DNA from 2 places in the Pseudoalteromonas sp. NZS127_1 genome. Region 2 is predicted to be linked to the other one. Evidence: predicted binding sites of a transcription regulator. Region 2 holds the regulator's gene; the other holds the start of a gene.
The links. The regulator ArgR, encoded in region 2, controls arginine synthesis, uptake and breakdown. The targets are predictions, from matches to a motif close to ANTGAATANNTATTCANT.
Positions count from the first base shown of each region.

Region 1: a site for ArgR is predicted at 5,113-5,130, ahead of I6F50_RS12045 (aspartate aminotransferase family protein). Genes of this name have one in related genera too.

Region 1 is NZ_JADYXO010000012.1:16,275-22,829, forward strand. Features, by position in the region: gene speD (adenosylmethionine decarboxylase) at 1-16, opposite strand, end outside; gene I6F50_RS12025 (OsmC family protein) at 105-518, opposite strand; gene I6F50_RS12030 (DUF3802 family protein) at 605-952, opposite strand; gene astD (succinylglutamate-semialdehyde dehydrogenase) at 1,085-2,554, opposite strand; gene astA (arginine N-succinyltransferase) at 2,570-3,586, opposite strand; gene I6F50_RS12045 (aspartate aminotransferase family protein) at 3,672-4,877, opposite strand; gene I6F50_RS12050 (HDOD domain-containing protein) at 5,257-6,417, opposite strand; gene I6F50_RS12055 (aminodeoxychorismate/anthranilate synthase component II) at 6,461-6,555, opposite strand, start outside.
Region 2 is NZ_JADYXO010000006.1:62,032-73,977, reverse strand. Features, by position in the region: gene rpmA (50S ribosomal protein L27) at 1-166, opposite strand, end outside; gene rplU (50S ribosomal protein L21) at 183-494, opposite strand; gene ispB (octaprenyl diphosphate synthase) at 917-1,888, shown strand; gene mdh (malate dehydrogenase) at 1,965-2,897, opposite strand; gene argR (transcriptional regulator ArgR) at 3,123-3,590, shown strand; gene I6F50_RS07625 (Dyp-type peroxidase) at 3,598-4,497, opposite strand; gene I6F50_RS07620 (ABC transporter ATP-binding protein) at 4,546-5,595, opposite strand; gene I6F50_RS07615 (iron ABC transporter permease) at 5,596-7,227, opposite strand; gene I6F50_RS07610 (Fe(3+) ABC transporter substrate-binding protein) at 7,227-8,231, opposite strand; gene I6F50_RS07605 (hypothetical protein) at 9,150-9,665, shown strand; gene I6F50_RS07600 (tRNA-uridine aminocarboxypropyltransferase) at 9,676-10,356, opposite strand; gene lpdA (dihydrolipoyl dehydrogenase) at 10,680-11,946, opposite strand, start outside.

The DNA of each region.
Region 1 (6,555 bases), on a different contig from region 2:
CGAAGGGTTTGTTCATAATAAACCAACCTATAAATTAGTGGGTTCTGCACCTGCAGAATGAAAAGTTCGCGGATTTTATACGAATTTTCCTCGTGGAAAAAGCGTTATTTTGCTTGATCTTGCACAACTTCGTGGCTATGCGTAATTTCTACTGTTTTATCAAGCATTAATGCAACCGAGCAATACTTTTCAGCAGAGAGTGAAACTGCACGTGCAAGGTGTTTTTCAGACACATTATTGCCTTTAACAACAAAGTGTAAGTTAATTTTGGTAAACACGCGCGGGGCTGTTTCGGCGCGCTCTGCACTTAGTTGCACCTGCACATCAGAAAAATCTTGTTTAGCTTTTTTTAAAATACTAACCACATCAACTGATGAACAACAGCCAACTGACATTAAAACCATTTCCATTGGGCTTGGTGCTGCACTATCGCTGCCGCCATCAAACACAACACTGTGGTTAGAATTAGAACGACCAATAAACGTATCGCCTTCAACCCATTTTACATTTGCTTGCATTGTTATATCTCAAAAAAATATTTTCTTGATTGTAAGCAAGTTAGCCGTAGTTGCAAATGAAAATGCAACGCAGGGCTATAAAATGGCTAAGATTGTTGTGTTAAAGCGCTATCAAAGAGGTTTTTTACTAAACCTGCAAATTCATCTATAAAGGCATGCTGTTCAACCGTGACAGGCTGTGAGGTGATGCTGCTGAGGACTTCTTCTAAATCGTAAACTATGCCATCAACTTCACGTACAATTTGACTACGCTGCTCTGTGTTGAGGTTTGTGTGCTGCTCGCAAATAAGCATCACATTTTGTGCAATAACGTCTTCGATTAATTCCATTACTGTTGGGGCACCTGGTTTTATTTCGCCTGGCTTCTCAAACAATGCTAAATTTTGAGTTAGATACATGATCAAATCATCGTACCCTTGCCTATCTAAAACCATTTTTGTACCACCTTTGTATAATTAATTATTTTTGATTTAAGCAGAAAGCGCTGTTGATTGCTAGCTTTGCGCGTTAGCAATACAAAAAAAGCAGCCGAAGCTGCTTTTATAATAATTAAGTAGTATTACTACTTAATCTATTTTTAAGCCTGGGCTTAGTGTTGCTGGCATAGCAACTTTTTCAAGCTCTACTGAAGCTACAGGGTATGCACAGTAATCGGCTGCGTAATACGCGCTTGCTCTGTGATTGCCCGATGCGCCAATACCACCAAATGGTGCTGCGCTTGATGCGCCAGTAATTGGGCGGTTCCAGTTAACAATACCGGCACGAATACGACGTAAAAAGTGGTCGTAATCTGCTGCACTGTCACTTAATAAACCAGCCGATAAACCAAAGGTTGTATCGTTTGCTTTATCAATGGCTTGGTCAAAGTCGTCAAAGCGGAATACTTTTAAAAGTGGTCCAAAATGCTCTTCATCTGGGAAGTCACTAATATTTGTACACTCAATAATACCTGGTGTTACAAAGCCAGTATTAGCTGTATGCTCAAGTTCTACTAATACTTCACCACCAAGCTCAACAAGCTCGTTTTGCGCTTTAACCATGCCTGCAGCTGCAGCTGATGAGATCATAGAGCCCATAAATGGCTGGTCTGCATCGTCATAACTACCTACTTTAATCGCTTTAGTTGCTGTGATTAAACGCTCAAGTATCACATCGCCTTTGCTACCAGTTGGTAAAAATAGTTTACGTGCACACGTACAACGCTGGCCACTTGAGATAAACGCTGATTGAATAATATCGTGAACAACCGCTTTAGTGTCTTCAACGTCAGTAATAATAAGTGGGTTATTACCACCCATTTCTAGCGCTAAAATTTTGCCAGGTTGACCCGCAAACTGTTCATGTAAAATATGACCAGTACGCGAAGAACCCGTAAAGAACAAGCCATCAATACCTTTGTGAGCAGCAAGGGCTTTACCCGTTTCTACTTCACCTTGTACAAGGTTAATGACACCTGCTGGTAAGCCTGCTTTTTCCCACAGTTTAAGCGTAAGCTCAGCTACTTTAGGAGTAAGTTCAGACGGTTTAAACACAACCGTGTTACCTGCTAAAAGCGCTGGCACAATGTGGCCATTAGGTAAGTGACCCGGAAAGTTATACGGACCAAATACGGCTACAACACCATGTGGCTTATGACGAATCATCGCACGGCCAAGTGGCATTGCGTTTTCTACGTCGCCAGTGCGCTCTAAAAATGCTTTTTCAGAAATGGCAATTTTACCAACCATAGCACCGGCTTCTGTGCGAGTTTCCCACAATGGCTTACCTGTTTCTTGTGCAATAGTAATAGCGAGCTCTTCGCTGTTTTCTTTTAATTGCGCTGCAAATGCTTGAATTATTTCCAAGCGCTCAGTAAAGCTTTTATCAGCCCATGCATAAAACGCTTCGCGCGCTGCATTTACTGCGGTGTCTACTTGCGCCGCAGTTGCCGATGAAGCCTGCCAAATAACGTCGTTATTTGCAGGGTTTACTGAATTAAATTCTGTGCCTTGGCCTTGTGACCATTGACCATTTATAAATTGTGCAGGATGAGTCATATACTTTCTCCTAAATTAAATCGTGGTTGCACTAACAATATCGCCAGTTTGCAAATGCAGTGCATCTGCTATTTCTTGCGATAAAATAAGGCTTTTTGCGCGCTCGTCGAATGTCATTGGTGTAACGGTTGCTCTGAAATCTTCAAGCTTTTCGTTTGCTAGCAACACCATGGTGTCGCCAGTCATTTCGCCAATTTCAACGTTAAAGTGATTTGCATTACGAATAGTCGCAATGTTATCTACTTTTGCTTCAACCGTTGGGCCGCCGTCAAAAATATCTACGTAGCCATTAAACGTAAAGCCTTCGCTTTTTAATAACTCGATTGCTGGGCGAGTGTTGTCGTGTACTTTACCTATTACGGCTTGCGCATCTTTACTTAGCAAGTTTACGTAAATTGGGTATTTAGGCATTAATTCAGCAATGAAAACCTTTTGGCCAATACCTGTTAGGTAATCAGCTGTTGGAAAATCCATTGAGAAGAAGTGCTCTTCAAGCCACTGCCAAAAAGGGCTGCTGCCGTTTTCGTCAGACACACCGCGCATTTCTGCGATTACTGTTTGCGCAAAACGCTCTTGATGCTGTTTTATAAACATAAAGCGCGCTTTTGAAAGTAGCTTACCGTTACAATTTTTACGATAACCATCTTTTAAAAACAATGTGCAAAGCTCTGTAGCACCTGTGTAGTCGTTACATAGCGTTAGAATATCAACCGCTTTGTATACGTCTAATGTGCGCGAAGAGTGAATCACTTTACTTAAGTGATAATGATAAAATGCATCATCAAGCCCTACCGCAGCTTCAATTGCAGATGTTCCTACAACGTCACCGGTTTCGCTATCTTCAAGAACAAACAGGTAGCCTTCGTCACCAGGTTGTGACGTTTGTTTAGCAAAAGAGCTTACTGAATGGTCGATCTTTTTTTGCAATAGTTCTTCGTTTAATGGCAAAGACGTAAAACCATGCCCTGATTCGTGGGCAATTTTCAGTAATGCTGAATAATCATTTTGCTGGATTGGGCGAAGGATCATCATGAGTCCGCTTGCTCCCTTATAAATAACGGTAAATAGGAATTGCAGGGCAAGCAGTGCTTGCCCTTAATTGGTTGGCTTAAGTCGCTTATGCGTTTACTACGCTAGCTACTGCTTTTTCAAAGCGTGCCATACCTTCGCGAATGTCCGCTTCAGGAATTACTAAAGATGGAGTGAAACGTATTACGTCTGCACCAGCAACTAATGACATAAGGCCTTGCTCAGTCCCTGCCACTAAAAACTCTTTTGCACGACCTTTGTATTGCTCGTTCACTACTGCACCAATTAATAAACCTTGGCCACGGATTTCGCTAAATACGTTGTATTTGTCGTTAACCGCAGTAAGTAGTTCATTAAATAATGCTGCTTTAGCTTTTACGCCAGCAAGTACTTCTGGGGTATTTACTGTATCAAATGCAGCTTCTGCAACAGCACACGCAAGCGGGTTGCCGCCATAAGTAGAACCATGAGTACCTACTTTAAGATGCTGTGCAATTTCAGTTGTTGTGATCATAGCGCCAATAGGGAAACCGCCGCCAAGTGCTTTAGCTGAAGTTAAAATATCAGGTACTATGTTTAAGCCTTGGTATGCGTATAAATCGCCAGTACGGCCAACACCTGTTTGAACTTCATCAAAAATAAGCAGTGCGTTATGTTTAGTACATAAATCGCGAACGCCTTGAGCAAACTCGTCAGTTGGTGAAACAATACCGCCTTCACCTTGAAGAGGTTCCATCATTACGGCACATGTTTTATCGCTGATAAGCGCTTCAAAAGCAGCTAGGTCGTTGTAATCACAATGTACAATGTCGCCAGGCTTAGGACCAAAACCATCTGAATATGCAGCTTGGCCACCAACAGTTACGGTAAAGAATGTACGACCGTGGAAACCTTTGTTAAACGCGATGATCTGTGATTTTTCTGCGCCAAACTTATCAAGTGCAAAACGACGCGCTAATTTAAGCGCTGCTTCGTTTGCTTCTGCGCCTGAGTTGGCAAAGTAAACTTTTTCAGCAAATGTAGCATCAACCATTTTTTTAGCTAGGCGAAGTGCCGGCTCATTGGTCATTACATTTGATAGATGCCAGATTTTTTCGCCTTGCTCTTTTAATGCGCCTACTAATGCAGGGTGGCAATGGCCAAGACAGTTAACTGCAATACCACCAGCAAAGTCGATAAACTCTCGACCTTGTTGATCCCAGACGCGAGAACCTTCGCCTCGAACAGGAATTACGCTTGAAGGTGCGTAGTTAGGAACCATTACGTGATCAAATAATTCGCGATTGACTGTCATTTTATTTCCTCTTAATTGTGAGCAACACAAAACATCAAAATAGGTGTTTGGTTAATATTTGTAACCAACTTTATAGGCAAGATCAGTAACCTGATAATTGCGCAAAATTGCTTTGTGGTTCAATTTTCAGACGCACATTATTTCAGAATTACTTATATCTGTCTCGTTAAAAACTTTCATGTATCCCTTGAAAATAAAGGGCTAAAGATATTATTTCATAGATAGTGAATAACTATTTGCATAGCTATTTATGCTTATTTTTAAACAACTAACCGCATGAGCACCAAGGCGCGCATGCTTTAATCGGCAAATATGCAATATAACAATAGAGTGAGAATGAATGGTTAGTCGCAAAAAAATTAACAAAAAATTCAGATTTTTAGTCAATTTGAATAGCTAAATTGGTAAAATTACTCGATTGGAGGGTTTTTAGTTCCGTTTTAGTGAACTTAAAGTACGAAAACCAGCTTAGAGTTTCATCGGGCTCAATAAGTTGATGCTCTTTTAAATTAAGATATTGAGAGTAGCAACGTGCCTTTAGCATTACTTCTGTTAATGGCAGTAATGTATCGCCTTTATCTACCCCATTTACTAGCTGCTGCATGACACCTTTAAACGGTAAATATTTAAAAGCCATTTTGTCTATTACCTTCGCGCTTACTTCTATCGACTTATTGCTAAGTAGAGTAGTTAAAAATAGCGGATCGGGTTGTAGCTCTAATAATGCGGTGTGTAAATCTTTTTGGTTTTCATTTCGGGCTAACTGCACTTTGCGTTGCCATACTTTCTCAAACGTTTTTAAGTACAAGCGCACTAATGCAATTCGTCCTACATCTAAAAGCATTCCAAGGGTAAATGCATGTACGTCATTCACATTATTAATTTGTGCAATTTTTTGCGCAGCAATCGCGTTTGCCATCGCGCTGTCGCGTAGCCGGCGTTTTAATAATGAAAATGGTTCGGTGCTATGTGGCATCCAATGACGGGCAGCAAATGTAGGAATAACAAGCTGTAAGTTATCAAGGCCAATATAACGAAGGGCAAGCGATGGTTTATCTACTTTTACAGACGTGTTTTTACTACGTTGATTACGGTAGTAAGGTAAATTAACAAGCGTTACTAACTCTCTACCCAACCAGCTTATATCATTAACCAGTGGCTCTAAACGCCCTACCGACGCTGACTTTACAGCTAATATGTCGAGTATATTGGCAATGCCATCTTCAATACCTATAGTGCTGTGAATTACGCCATCTATATCTTCGAGCTGCTTATATATAGCTGTTTCAATTGTTTTGTGCAGTTGCTCACTCGCTTGAGCGCGGTACTTATGATGTGCAGTACTGCTTTGCTGGCGTTTATTTTGCGCGGCCACTTCAACCTGAAGCAAGGTGCGCTGCTTCATGGGTTCGCCGTAATCTATATCTAATGTATGGATGAAACCAATTTGCTGATGCGCAAAGCTGTGCCCAAGCAATAAGTCATGAGCCCGTTGGCTTAGTATTTTGGCAGTGCGCTGTTGCGCTACAAGTTCAGTCATGACATCCATTAATAAAGTATTAAATGCTCTGTGTATTATAACATTAGAAGCGAGTTAAAAAGTTATCAAGCAGTTCTAAGCCTTGATCGGTTAGAATAGCCTCGGGGTGAAACTGCACACCTTCGATTGCTAGTTCTT
Region 2 (11,946 bases):
CTTTACCGATACCTACGTTAGTACCAGGGTGGAAACGAGTTCCACGCTGACGAACAATGATGCTACCCGCTAGAACTGATTCGCCACCAAAACGCTTAACACCTAGGCGTTTGCTTTCTGAATCGCGACCGTTACGAGTACTACCAGCTGCTTTTTTATGTGCCATTTCTAAGTACCTCTAATTAAGCGCTAATGCTAGTGATTTTAACTTCAGTGAACCATTGACGATGGCCCATTTGCTTACGAGAATGCTTACGGCGTCTAAATTTAACAACCTTAATCTTCTCACCGCGACCATGTGAAACAACCTCAGCTGTTATCTTGCCACCGTTTACGAACGGTACACCGATCTCGATTTTCTCACCATCAGCAACTAAAAGTACTGAATCAAATTCTACTGCCGCACCAGTTTCAACGTCTAATTTTTCAAGACGAATCGTTTGACCTTCAGTCACACGATGCTGTTTACCACCACTTTGGAAAACCGCGTACATAATTAACTCCGTCTGTGCACCCTCAAATCGGCGCAACTAAAATATTCTTCGATAGGGCGCGAAGTTTACGCTAACGCGAAATAACTAGCAAGCCTATTTTGTAATTAAAATGAATAAAAAGTAGCTGCTTTGAGAGCAATTCAATATTTACCCCATTTTATATTAATTAGCCCTTTTGCCAAGCGCTTTTTAACTCTTAGTCGAAATAAATTAATGTACTCAAATATGACCCTCACAGCTTAATATCTAAGCACACCATAAACTGTATATTGATTATCAATTAATCAGTTATCTTGGCTAATTCAGTCTAAATTAAGTACTTTAATAGTGTTTTTTCAATCAATCGTCACAAAATATCGAGCTAGTGCATTTTTTGTTGTACAATCTGCGCCGTTCACACATAAAAATTGGCTCGGAGATCAATGGATATAAAAGCTATCCAGGCGTTAATCGAAAGCGATATGAATGACGTCAATCAACTTATACATGCGCAAATGCGCTCAGATGTGGCGTTAGTTAATCAGCTTGGTTTATATATAGTTAGCAGTGGCGGCAAACGCGTTCGTCCAATGCTGGCGATTTTAGCAGCCAAAGCGCTCGGTTATCAGGGTAAAGATCACATAACACTTGCAACAATTGTTGAGTTTATTCATACAGCAACGCTATTGCATGACGATGTTGTAGATGAATCAAACTTACGACGTGGCACACCTACAGCAAATGCTGAATTTGGTAATGCTGCTAGCGTATTGGTTGGTGACTTTATTTACACTCGTTCATTTCAGCTTATGGTTGGCCTTGGAAAAATGCAGGTTATGCAAGTACTTGCCGATGCAACAAACATTATTGCTGAAGGTGAAGTATTGCAGTTAATGAACTGCAACGACCCAGATACGACCGAAGCCAGTTATATGCAGGTTATTTACTCTAAAACAGCTAAGTTGTTTGAAGCAGCGACAGGCCTTGCTGCCATTATTACTGAGCAAGACCAAACTACGCTCGATGCACTAAACCTTTACGGTATGCATTTAGGGACTGCGTTTCAGCTAGTAGACGATGTACTTGATTACAATGCAGATGCTGAGCAGCTGGGTAAAAACATTGGTGATGATTTAGCTGAAGGCAAACCAACGCTTCCACTTATTTATGCTATGCAACATGGTAGCGAGCAGCAAACGCAGCTTATTCGTGATGCAATAGAGCACAGTAATGGTATGGAGCATTTAGAAGACATTCTATCGGCACTGAAGCAAACTAATGCGCTTGAATTTACAATGCAAAAAGCAGAGCTTGAAGCTGACAAAGCTATTGCCTGTTTAGACTTTTTAGCTGAGTCTGACTATAAGCAAGCACTCATAAGCCTTGCTCGTATTGCGGTTGACCGCGACCACTAGTTACACAGTGTGACATTAATTCTGAGCAACAAAAAAGCCTGCAAATGCAGGCTTTTTTGTTATTCTACTTTGGCTATTACGCCATGAAATCAACACCTTCTTTGATGTCTTTTTTCAGTGTTTCAAGCATGTCATTTTTTGCTTTTGTTTCAAATGCGCTTAGTTCGCCGTAAGAAAGAATTTCTTCTACGCCGTTTTTACCTAAACGTACTGGGTGTGCAAAGTACTCTGCATCGCCATTTTCAACAGCAACGTAAGCGTAATCTACAACTTCTTCACCCTGTAGGCCTTTAACTAAAGACATACAAAAACGAGCAGCAGCTGCGCCCATTGATAATGTAGCTGAACCGCCACCGGCTTTAGCATTTACAACTTCAGTACCCGCATTTTGGATACGTGGAGTAAGTGCAGCAACTTCTTCATCAGTGAAAGAAACACCTTCAACTTGAGAAAGTAGAGGAAGAATGGTTGTGCCTGAGTGACCACCAATTACTGGTACTTTCACAGTTGCTACGTCTACGCCTTTAAGTTCAGCAACAAATGCTTCTGAACGAATAACGTCAAGCGTAGTAATACCGAATACGCGTTTAGCGTCGTAAGTACCTGCTTTTTTGAATACTTCAGCAACGATTGGAACTGTGCCATTTACTGGGTTAGTAATAATACCTACTAACGCTTTAGGACAGCTAGCAACAATGCCTTCTGCTAAAGTTTTGATGATACCAGCATTTACATTAAATAAATCAGCACGATCCATACCTGGTTTACGTGGCATACCCGCTGGGATAAGAACGATGTCAGAGCCTTCAAGCGCTTTGTTTAATTCGTCTGCGCCAAAGCCTGCTACTTTAACATCTGTTGGGATGTGAGAAAGGTCAACCGCAACACCTGGTACTACTGGTGCAACATCATAAAGTGATAATTCAGAGCCAGCTGGTAAGCCTGTTTTTAATAATAAAGACAACGCTTGGCCGATACCGCCTGCAGCACCTAATACAGCAACTTTCATTGGAATTCTCCGTAATTTGAGGTAGGAAACATTTGTGGCTCTTAAGATAATGAAATTAGCGACTAAAAACAAATTTATCCTGTCTATTTCAAGTATATTTTCGACCATAGTCGTAAACTTTTGTGATTTAACGCATCAAACTGGCAAGTTAACTAAACAACTGCTGCATAATTATTCATTTTTGTGTAGAATTTGCGGCATAAATAACAAAAACGAATAAAGACTATGCAACCACAAGATAAACAAGAAGCATTGGTAAAAGCATTTAAATCACTATTAAAAGAAGAAAATTTTGGCTCTCAAGGCGAAATAGTTGATGCATTAAAAGATCAAGGCTTTGACAATATAAGCCAAAGTAAAGTATCGCGCATGCTAAGTAAATTTGGTGCTGTACGCACACGTAACGCCAAACAAGAAATGGTTTACTGCTTACCAGCTGAAATGGGTGTACCTACGGCTAAAAGCCCATTACGCCAATTAGTAATCGACATTATGCACAACGAAATGATGATCATTATTCGTACCAGTCCAGGCGCCGCTCAGCTTATCGCGCGTTTATTAGATTCATTAGGTAAAGCAGATGGCGTACTAGGAACAATTGCAGGCGACGATACTATTTTTATCGCTCCTGCTAAAATATCTGAAATAGATGTAACACTTGAACGTGTTCGCATTTTATTTGATACGGTTTAATAGCAAACTAAATTTGTTTTAAAAACCCGACTGAAGGCGCAAAGAAAGCAGAACCCATATCGGCTTGAGTAAAATCAAGCCAGTGGTCGTAGCAATCACCTTCTCCTAAACGACTTTTAAGTACTTTTTCAAATGCAGTACCCGTACTAGCGCATGTAATTGATAACATTCCCTGCTCATACACATCGCCATAAGGCATGCTCTGATTTAATAATAGCGGTTGTCCGTCTTCGTCTTTTAGCTCACTACGTGAAGCATGGCTGGTTTCAATCGCGGGGATAATTAGTGTGTTATCAAGGCGCGTACGCCCCATTATTTGTTCTTGCTCACTCAATGATAAGTGCTGCCACATAGTTAAATCATGCTTATAACGCTGTACATGAATATAACTCCCCTGATCTTCAAAATTGCCAGGGTTACTAATTAAAGCCGTAGCGCGCTTTTTTCTTCCATGTGCGGTGTCGCCACCATAAATAAAACCATTAAAATCACGACCATCTAAAAAGCGAAAATTACGAATTTGCTCCACCAGCTCAACATCGGGGGCAAATAGTTTTAAAATTTGCAGCGCAAATAAATGGTTAACGTCTTCACGGTCAGAGCGAATTTGCACAAATAAATCGCACGGTTGTACGCTCATTTGATGATCGCTATGGTTTATATTAGGAAAGCTCTGTAATTCGCTTGGGATGTATTCAGGGAGGATATGCGGCCAATATTGCGCACCAATAGCAACCATACAAGAGAGCATTGATTCTGAAAATTGATCGCTAAATTCTTCTTCAATAGCGCTTACTTGTTTTAACTTTGCGCGAAGTGATTCATCTTGACCATCAAACACATTAAAAAATAAGTGCAAACCGTGTAAGTTTGCTTCAGCACAAATCCCTGATTGCGCTTGCGCCATTGTTATTCCTTAGTTTTATAGATAAAAACACAGCGAATAACAAATTAATTACGATTCGAAAAAATTCACCGTGTGAGGTTTTATTTTTATTATAACCTGCTCATTATTTTCAAATGACTGGCCATATTGTGCAGCAACTTCAATTTCTTGTTCATCAATAACAAGTGAATAAACATACGCCGAACCAATAAAGCGACGACTTATGATTGTAGCTCGCTTACTAAATTTGTCACTTTGGTTATCTGCCACTAATTCTATTTGATGGGGACGTACATATATAAGCCCTATGCTTACGTCATGCTTACTCTCAATATAAGATTCGACTAAACCAAATGGTGTTTTGTATTCAGTTGCTGTTAATACTTCTGCGCTCAAGTATATGCCTTGACCCAGAAACTCTGCAACCTCCTTTGAACATGGAGCTGCAAAAAGCTGCTCAGGCGTGCCTTGTTGCTCAATTTTACCGCGATGCATAATGGCAAGTGTATCTGAAAAGGCAAACGCCTCTTCTTTTGAATGTGTAACAAACACAGCAGATACTTGGGTTGCCTTAATAATTCGACGTATATCGGCAATTAATTCAAAGCGTACTTGTGTGTCGATATTTGAAAAGGGCTCATCAAGTAGCAATAAACTAGGCTTATAAGCTAATGCACGAGCAATAGCTACACGCTGCTGTTGGCCACCCGATAACTGATGCGGGAACCTGTCGGCACAGCCAATTAAATGTACCAGCTTAAGCATTTCATCTACGCGTTGCTGCTTTTGAGCTTTACTCATTTTACTAAGCCCAAATGCGATATTATTTGCCACCGTCAAATGCGGAAACAACGCATAGTCTTGAAACATCATGCCGATGTTACGGTGCTCAGGCGAGACAAACGATTGCTCATCACTCACTAATTTACCGTCTATAAAAATAGACCCTTGCTTAGCTTCAATTAAACCTGCAATCGCTTTTAACGTGGTCGTTTTGCCGCACCCACTCGCTCCGAGTAGACAAACAATTTCATCTTTACCCACTGTTAAATCTAAATCGTGAATAACCTTTGTACCGTTATAGTGATAGCTCACGCCTTGTAAAATTAAACTACTCATTTAACTACGCTGCTCCATAGAACGATTAATAAAATACAAAGGAATAAACCCAACAATAACAATAAATAATGCCGATATAGAAGCAAGCTCTAACTGCTCGTCACTCACATACTGAAATACATGAGTAGCTAAGCTTTCAAAATTAAACGGCCTGAGCAATAGCGCAGCCGGCAGTTCTTTCATGCACTCAATAAATACCAATAAAGCAGCAGTAAGCAATCCTCTTCGCAGTAAAGGTAGGTGCACTAAACGCAGTGTTTGTCCTTGGCTTTTACCCATTGATTGGCTTGCCATATCAAGTGATGGGCTAATACGTAAAAAACTCGACTCAATTGCTCCGTGTGCAATGGCGTAAAACCTAACAATATAAGCAATAATAATAGTAAGAATGCTACCTGTAAGCAGTAAGCCAATATCTAAATTATACGGCTCGAGCGCTGTGTTAATGGTGTTCTCTAATAATGTAAGTGGTAACAAAACCGCAATAGCGAGTACTGTGCCAGGCAACGCATATCCTGTGCTTGCTAAACGCCCAGGAATAAGCGGATACGTTTGCTTTGCCACACGCTGATAAAAAACGACAAAAATACTCAACGTAATCGTTATTAGGCTCACAACCCCAGCCACTTTTAAACTTTGCCAAGCGTAACTAAAAAACTCTACATTCCATGCTTTATCAAAGTAGGTAATGGCGTAATTTATAAGTACTGCAATAGGGATTACAAACGCGATAAATAAAATAAAGCTGCAAAATGCCGTTGCGAGCCAAGCTGACTTTCCTTTTAATACATAGAGAGATTCACTATTTACACTTGATTGGCGCTCAAATACCGCTTGGTTACGACGACTAAAGCGCTCTGCCATTAATGCTAAAAATAACAGTAATAACATCACACCCGATATTTTAGCTGCCGCTGTAAGTGAGTAATAACCAAACCACGTATCGTATACGGCAGTCGTTAATGTACTTACGGCAAAATAACTCACTGTTGCAAAGTCAGCCATGGTTTCCATACTTATAAGCGCAAGAGCCGCCACAATAGCCCCACGAGAGAGTACTAAGCTTACTTTAAAGAAACTTTGCCAAGGAGATAATCCCATTAACTGGCTAGCTTGTACTAATTTGAATGACTGCTCGCGAAGAGCCGTTTTAAAAATCAAAAATAAATACGGATAAAGCACCAAGGCAATCATAACGATGGCCCCGGGTAATGTACGTATATCAAAAAACCAATAGTCATTAGGCGATTGCCAGCCAAACCATTCTCTCAGCGCTATTTGCACCGGGCCCGCATAATCTAATAAATCAGTGTATACATAGGCAATAATATAGGTGGGCATAGCAAGGGGCAGCATAAGTGCCCATTCAAACTGTTTTTTACCCGGGAAACTACAGTAAGCCGTTAGCCACCCAAGTGGCAAAGCTATGGCGCAGCTAAGGACGCAAACACCTAAAACAAGCAATACGGTATTGGTTATGTAATCCCAAAGCACGGTATCCCACAGGTGGGAAAACACCTCAGAGCTACCTTGTAGAGATTCAAAAAGAAGAAAAAACAACGGGGCCGATAGAATTAAGCCAGTCGACCACGCAAAGAGCTGCCATTTAGACAGCTTAAATTTATTAGTCATTAAAGATCGAACTTCACCTCATCAATTAGCTTAAGCGCTAACGGACGATATTTACTAATCTCATCAAGTGGCAAGCTGTCTTCTTTAAAACTCCCCCAAGAGGCAACCAAACTTGATAGTTCAACACCCGACTTAACTGGATACTCCATATTTAATGAGGCATACATGTTTTGTGCTTTGCTGTCGGTCATATATTCTATGAGCTTTAATGCATTTTCAGGGTTTTTAGCATATTTGGTAATAACCGCACCCGAAACATTTATGTGTGAGCCACGATTAGTTTGATTTGGAAAGTTAATATTTACGGCCTCTGCCCAACCTTTTTGCTCTTTATCTTCTAGCATTTTACCAAGATAGTAACTATTACCTAATGCCAAGTTACATAAACCTTCTTTAACTGCTTTAACTTGAGCACGATCGTTACCTTGAGGTTTACGTGCTAAATTAGCCTTAACACCTTCAAGCCACTCTTTGGTTTGCGCTTCACCATGGTGTGCAATCATAGAAGCCACTAAACCTAAGTTATATGGATGTTTGCCTGATCGCGTACAAATTTGTCCTTTGTATTTAGGATCTGCTAAATCTTCATAAGTGAGCTTAGGTAACTCACCAACTCGCTCTTTTGATGAATACACATTACGCACTCGCTTAGTGAGCGCGACCCATTGGCCATCACCGTCACGAAAAGCTGCAGGCACGTTATTATTTACACTGTCACTTTTTATAGTTTGTGTTAATTTTAAATCTTCTAATTGAATAAGCGCACTAAAATTAGAGGTTAATACTAAATCGGCTTTACTGTGCTTACCTTCACGTTTAACACGCTCAATTAACCCTTTTTTAGCAAAAACAACATTGGTTTTTATTCCCGTTTGTTTTGTAAAATCTTCTAAAATTGGCTGAATCAAAAACGGCTGACGAAAAGAATAGATATTAACAACGTCACTTGCAAAGGCTGGTGCCGATGCTGCTAATCCTAAAAAAAGTGTAAATACTGTCTTCATTATTTCACCTAAATAATTGTTATTATCATCGAATTCTACCGCGCTCATTCAAAAAGTGCACACTTTAAATAAATGTAAATAACGCCCAAAAAGGAAATCCAGTGTAAGAGATGTCTCACGGATGTGACAGCTAATGAGTAAAAATCAAGATAAAAAACACACAAAAACAACCTAAGCACCTGTATTAATTGAGCTTTCACATTATTACTGTTGCATAAATACTAATTGAATGTAGTTTTATCCCTATTTTAGTTGCTCTATTGCACTATAATTTACGCATCAACCAAGCAATGACGCTTATTGAGTAAAAGGAAATGGACTGCTTACTCAACCAACCAATGATTAGGTTACCAGGACAACACGGATTTTAGGACAGGCTCAGGATGAGTATCATAACGCAATGTTGTAAAAAGGACAGCGTCAGGAAGATGCGAAAAGGATAACAACACGGCTAAGTTGTTTAAAGGAATAAATGGACAGGCCTTTAAGGCAACACAATGGATTGGTTAAAATAGGGATATACTAGGAAGTGTAATTAAGGATTTGGTAATAGTATTTACCCTACAGGATGTTTAGGAATTTAAGGATACAGGCCCGGATGGTCTACATTACATAGAACTAAAAAGTAATATAGTAATAAACATGGATTAGTAAAAATTGGAGTTGATTAAGTTCAATTGCAGGATGCAGAAAATTAGAAGATTCCGCAAGCGCGCCTAGAGATAGAGCGCGCTTTTCTTTGCCTAAAATTTGGGTTTAGTAAAGCTCTAAGCAACTACCACTAACTTTTGCAGGGTAATACTGCATCCCAGCTAATCAATATTAATACCTTCAAATACTTTATTAATATTTTAAATTTCGCTAAGTTTTTCATTAATTGCGCCGATAACTAAGTAACGCAAGGATCATAAATACTCAATGGATATGAATTTTAAAACGCCGCAAAGCAATACCTTTTTATGTAAAGTATCAGACGCAAGTACAGCAAAACCAATTGGCGTTTTTAGTGCCCAAACTCCCAACGAAAATCCGTATAAAGCTTTATTTAGCCCCAAAGGTTATAACTTTTTAAATATGCCAATGAGTGAGTTTAAAAACATACTTAACGTAATTATCCAGTTAGAAAGCGATATTTCTATTAGTAAATGGGGTGAGGGTTCTCGACCTGATGAATTTAGTTATCAGCTTAATAGAATATCTAACGCTATTGCGACTACTCACTTTAAAGGAAAAACCGATATTAGCTGTTACTTTTTAAAGCGAGTCGAAGAGGCTAAGGATATGATTGGTGAGGACTGCACCTCGTTTATTCAGGCTCACAATAGCGTAAGCCAATTATATAATACGGTTTTACAATTAACATCTGAAGAAGGCTTCAGAGCAATTCAAAATAAAGCACTTGCTCACTTAAAAGAGCAGCAAGCTTTCGCTTAACTGCGTAAAACTACTCTTCTAGCGGTCGGCCTTTATTGCGCTTACCAAGCAAATACGCATCACGAAACTTAATAAAATGCTGTTCTAATTTAGAAGATGCATCCATTTCTCCCGCAAGCGCTAGCACCATAATAGCCACTTCAGCAGTGCCTAGTTGATGCGCATGAGGGGCAACACGTAATCGGTAATCAGATAGTTTATCAGCAGTAACAGAAAGTACAGGCAAGTTATCTAAGTATGGGCTTTTGCGAATCATTTTTTTAGCTTCACGCCAGGTACCATCTAAAAATATAAATAGCGGTTTTTTACCCTCTTCAATACTTATTTCGGTAATGGCCCTGCCCTCTTCTACATCTTCAGCAGGGAATACTACCATTGGCTGATATTGTGAATCATTTATTAAAGCTAAAAGAGCGGGGTTAGGGTCTGTTCTATCCCATCTAAATGCGTGGTTATCTGGCACTATTTCAGCAATTAAGCGCCCAGTATTAGAAGGTTTAAAACTTTCATTGTGATACATTAATAAGCACACAGCTGCTTTACAATCTGCATGCTCAACACCTTTACAAATACAGTAGTGCTTAGCTATTAAGCATTGCTCACAGCGATCTAATTTACCGCCTCGAGCATTAAACTCTCGACGGGATTCACTTATTTGTTGAGCGCGTAATGCTAAAACTGAGTTTTTCACTGTATTTACCTTCAATTAATTAAGCGCGCATTGTAACGACTTATCGCTATTTAATCTTATATTTATAGTCATACCAACCTGCATAAATCTTTGATCAATTTAACGAATTAAATTGCACTATAACGTCGTTAAAAATTTTTTATTTAGAACAACTAGATACAAAAACTTTTGCCTAGTTCTAGCGTAATTTTCTTAACGTTAAATAGACCCCATATATAAGCAGATTGGTATCATTGAATTAATTCAACATCTCTTAAATTAAAAACCAGACATAAAAAACCCAACCGAAGTTGGGTTTTTCAAACAAATGCTAAAAAGTTAAATTACTTCTTTTTAACTGCTTTTTTGTTTGGTAAGTCAGTGATCGAACCTTCAAAAATTTCAGCTGCAAGGCCGATTGATTCATTCAATGTAGGGTGAGCATGAATAGTAAGCGCTAAGTCTTCACCATCAGCACCCATTTCAATACCTAAACCGATTTCGCCAAGCATTTCGCCCGCGTTAATACCGATCATAGCACCACCGATTATACGGCCACTTTCTTTATCAAAAATAAGTTTAGTAGAACCTTCAGTACGAGATGATGCAATAGCACGACCAGATGCTGCCCAAGGGAATACCGCAGTTTCAATTTTTAGGCCTTGCTCTTTTGCTTCTTTCTCAGTAACACCTACCCAAGCGATTTCTGGGTCAGTATACGCAATCGAAGGAATACATTTAGGGTCGAAGAAATGCTTCTGACCAGAAATAACTTCTGCAGCAACATGACCTTCATGAACCGCTTTATGCGCAAGCATAGGCTGGCCAACTAAGTCACCAATTGCAAAAATATGGCTTACGTTAGTACGTAATTGCTTATCAACATTAATAAAGCCACGCTCATCAACGTTTACGCCCGCTTTTTCAGCATCAAGTAAGTTACCGTTTGGAGTACGGCCAACTGCAACAAGCACTTTGTCGTAACGTACAGGTTCTGCTGGTGCGTTTTTACCTTCAAACGTTACGTATAAGCCATCTTTTTTAGCTTCAACACCAACAACTTTAGTTGAAAGCATTACGTTGAATTTTTTGCTTACGTATTTTTGGTAAATTTTGATAATGTCTTTATCAGCTGCTGGAACTAATTGGTCAGCAAATTCTACAACATCAATTGCAGAACCTAGTGCACGGTAAACCGTACCCATTTCAAGACCGATAATACCACCACCAAGTACAAGTAGTTTTTCTGGTACATCTTTAAGCTCTAGCGCGCCAGTTGAATCAATTACACGGTCATCTTGTGGGATGAAAGGTAAGTTAACTGGTTTAGAACCTGCTGCAATAATCGCGTTATCAAACGTGATAGTTGTAGAGTCTTTCTCGCCTTCAACTACTAAAGTATTGCTGCCAGTGAATTTGCCGTAACCAGATACAACTTTCACTTTACGCATTTTAGCCATGCCCTCTAGTCCACCAGTTAACTGGCCAACTACAGAATCTTTCCAAGTACGAACTTGGTCAAGATCGATCTTTGGTGCGCCAAAAGTAACACCATGAGATGACATTTCAGCTGCATCATCAATCACTTTAGCTACGTGTAAAAGTGCTTTT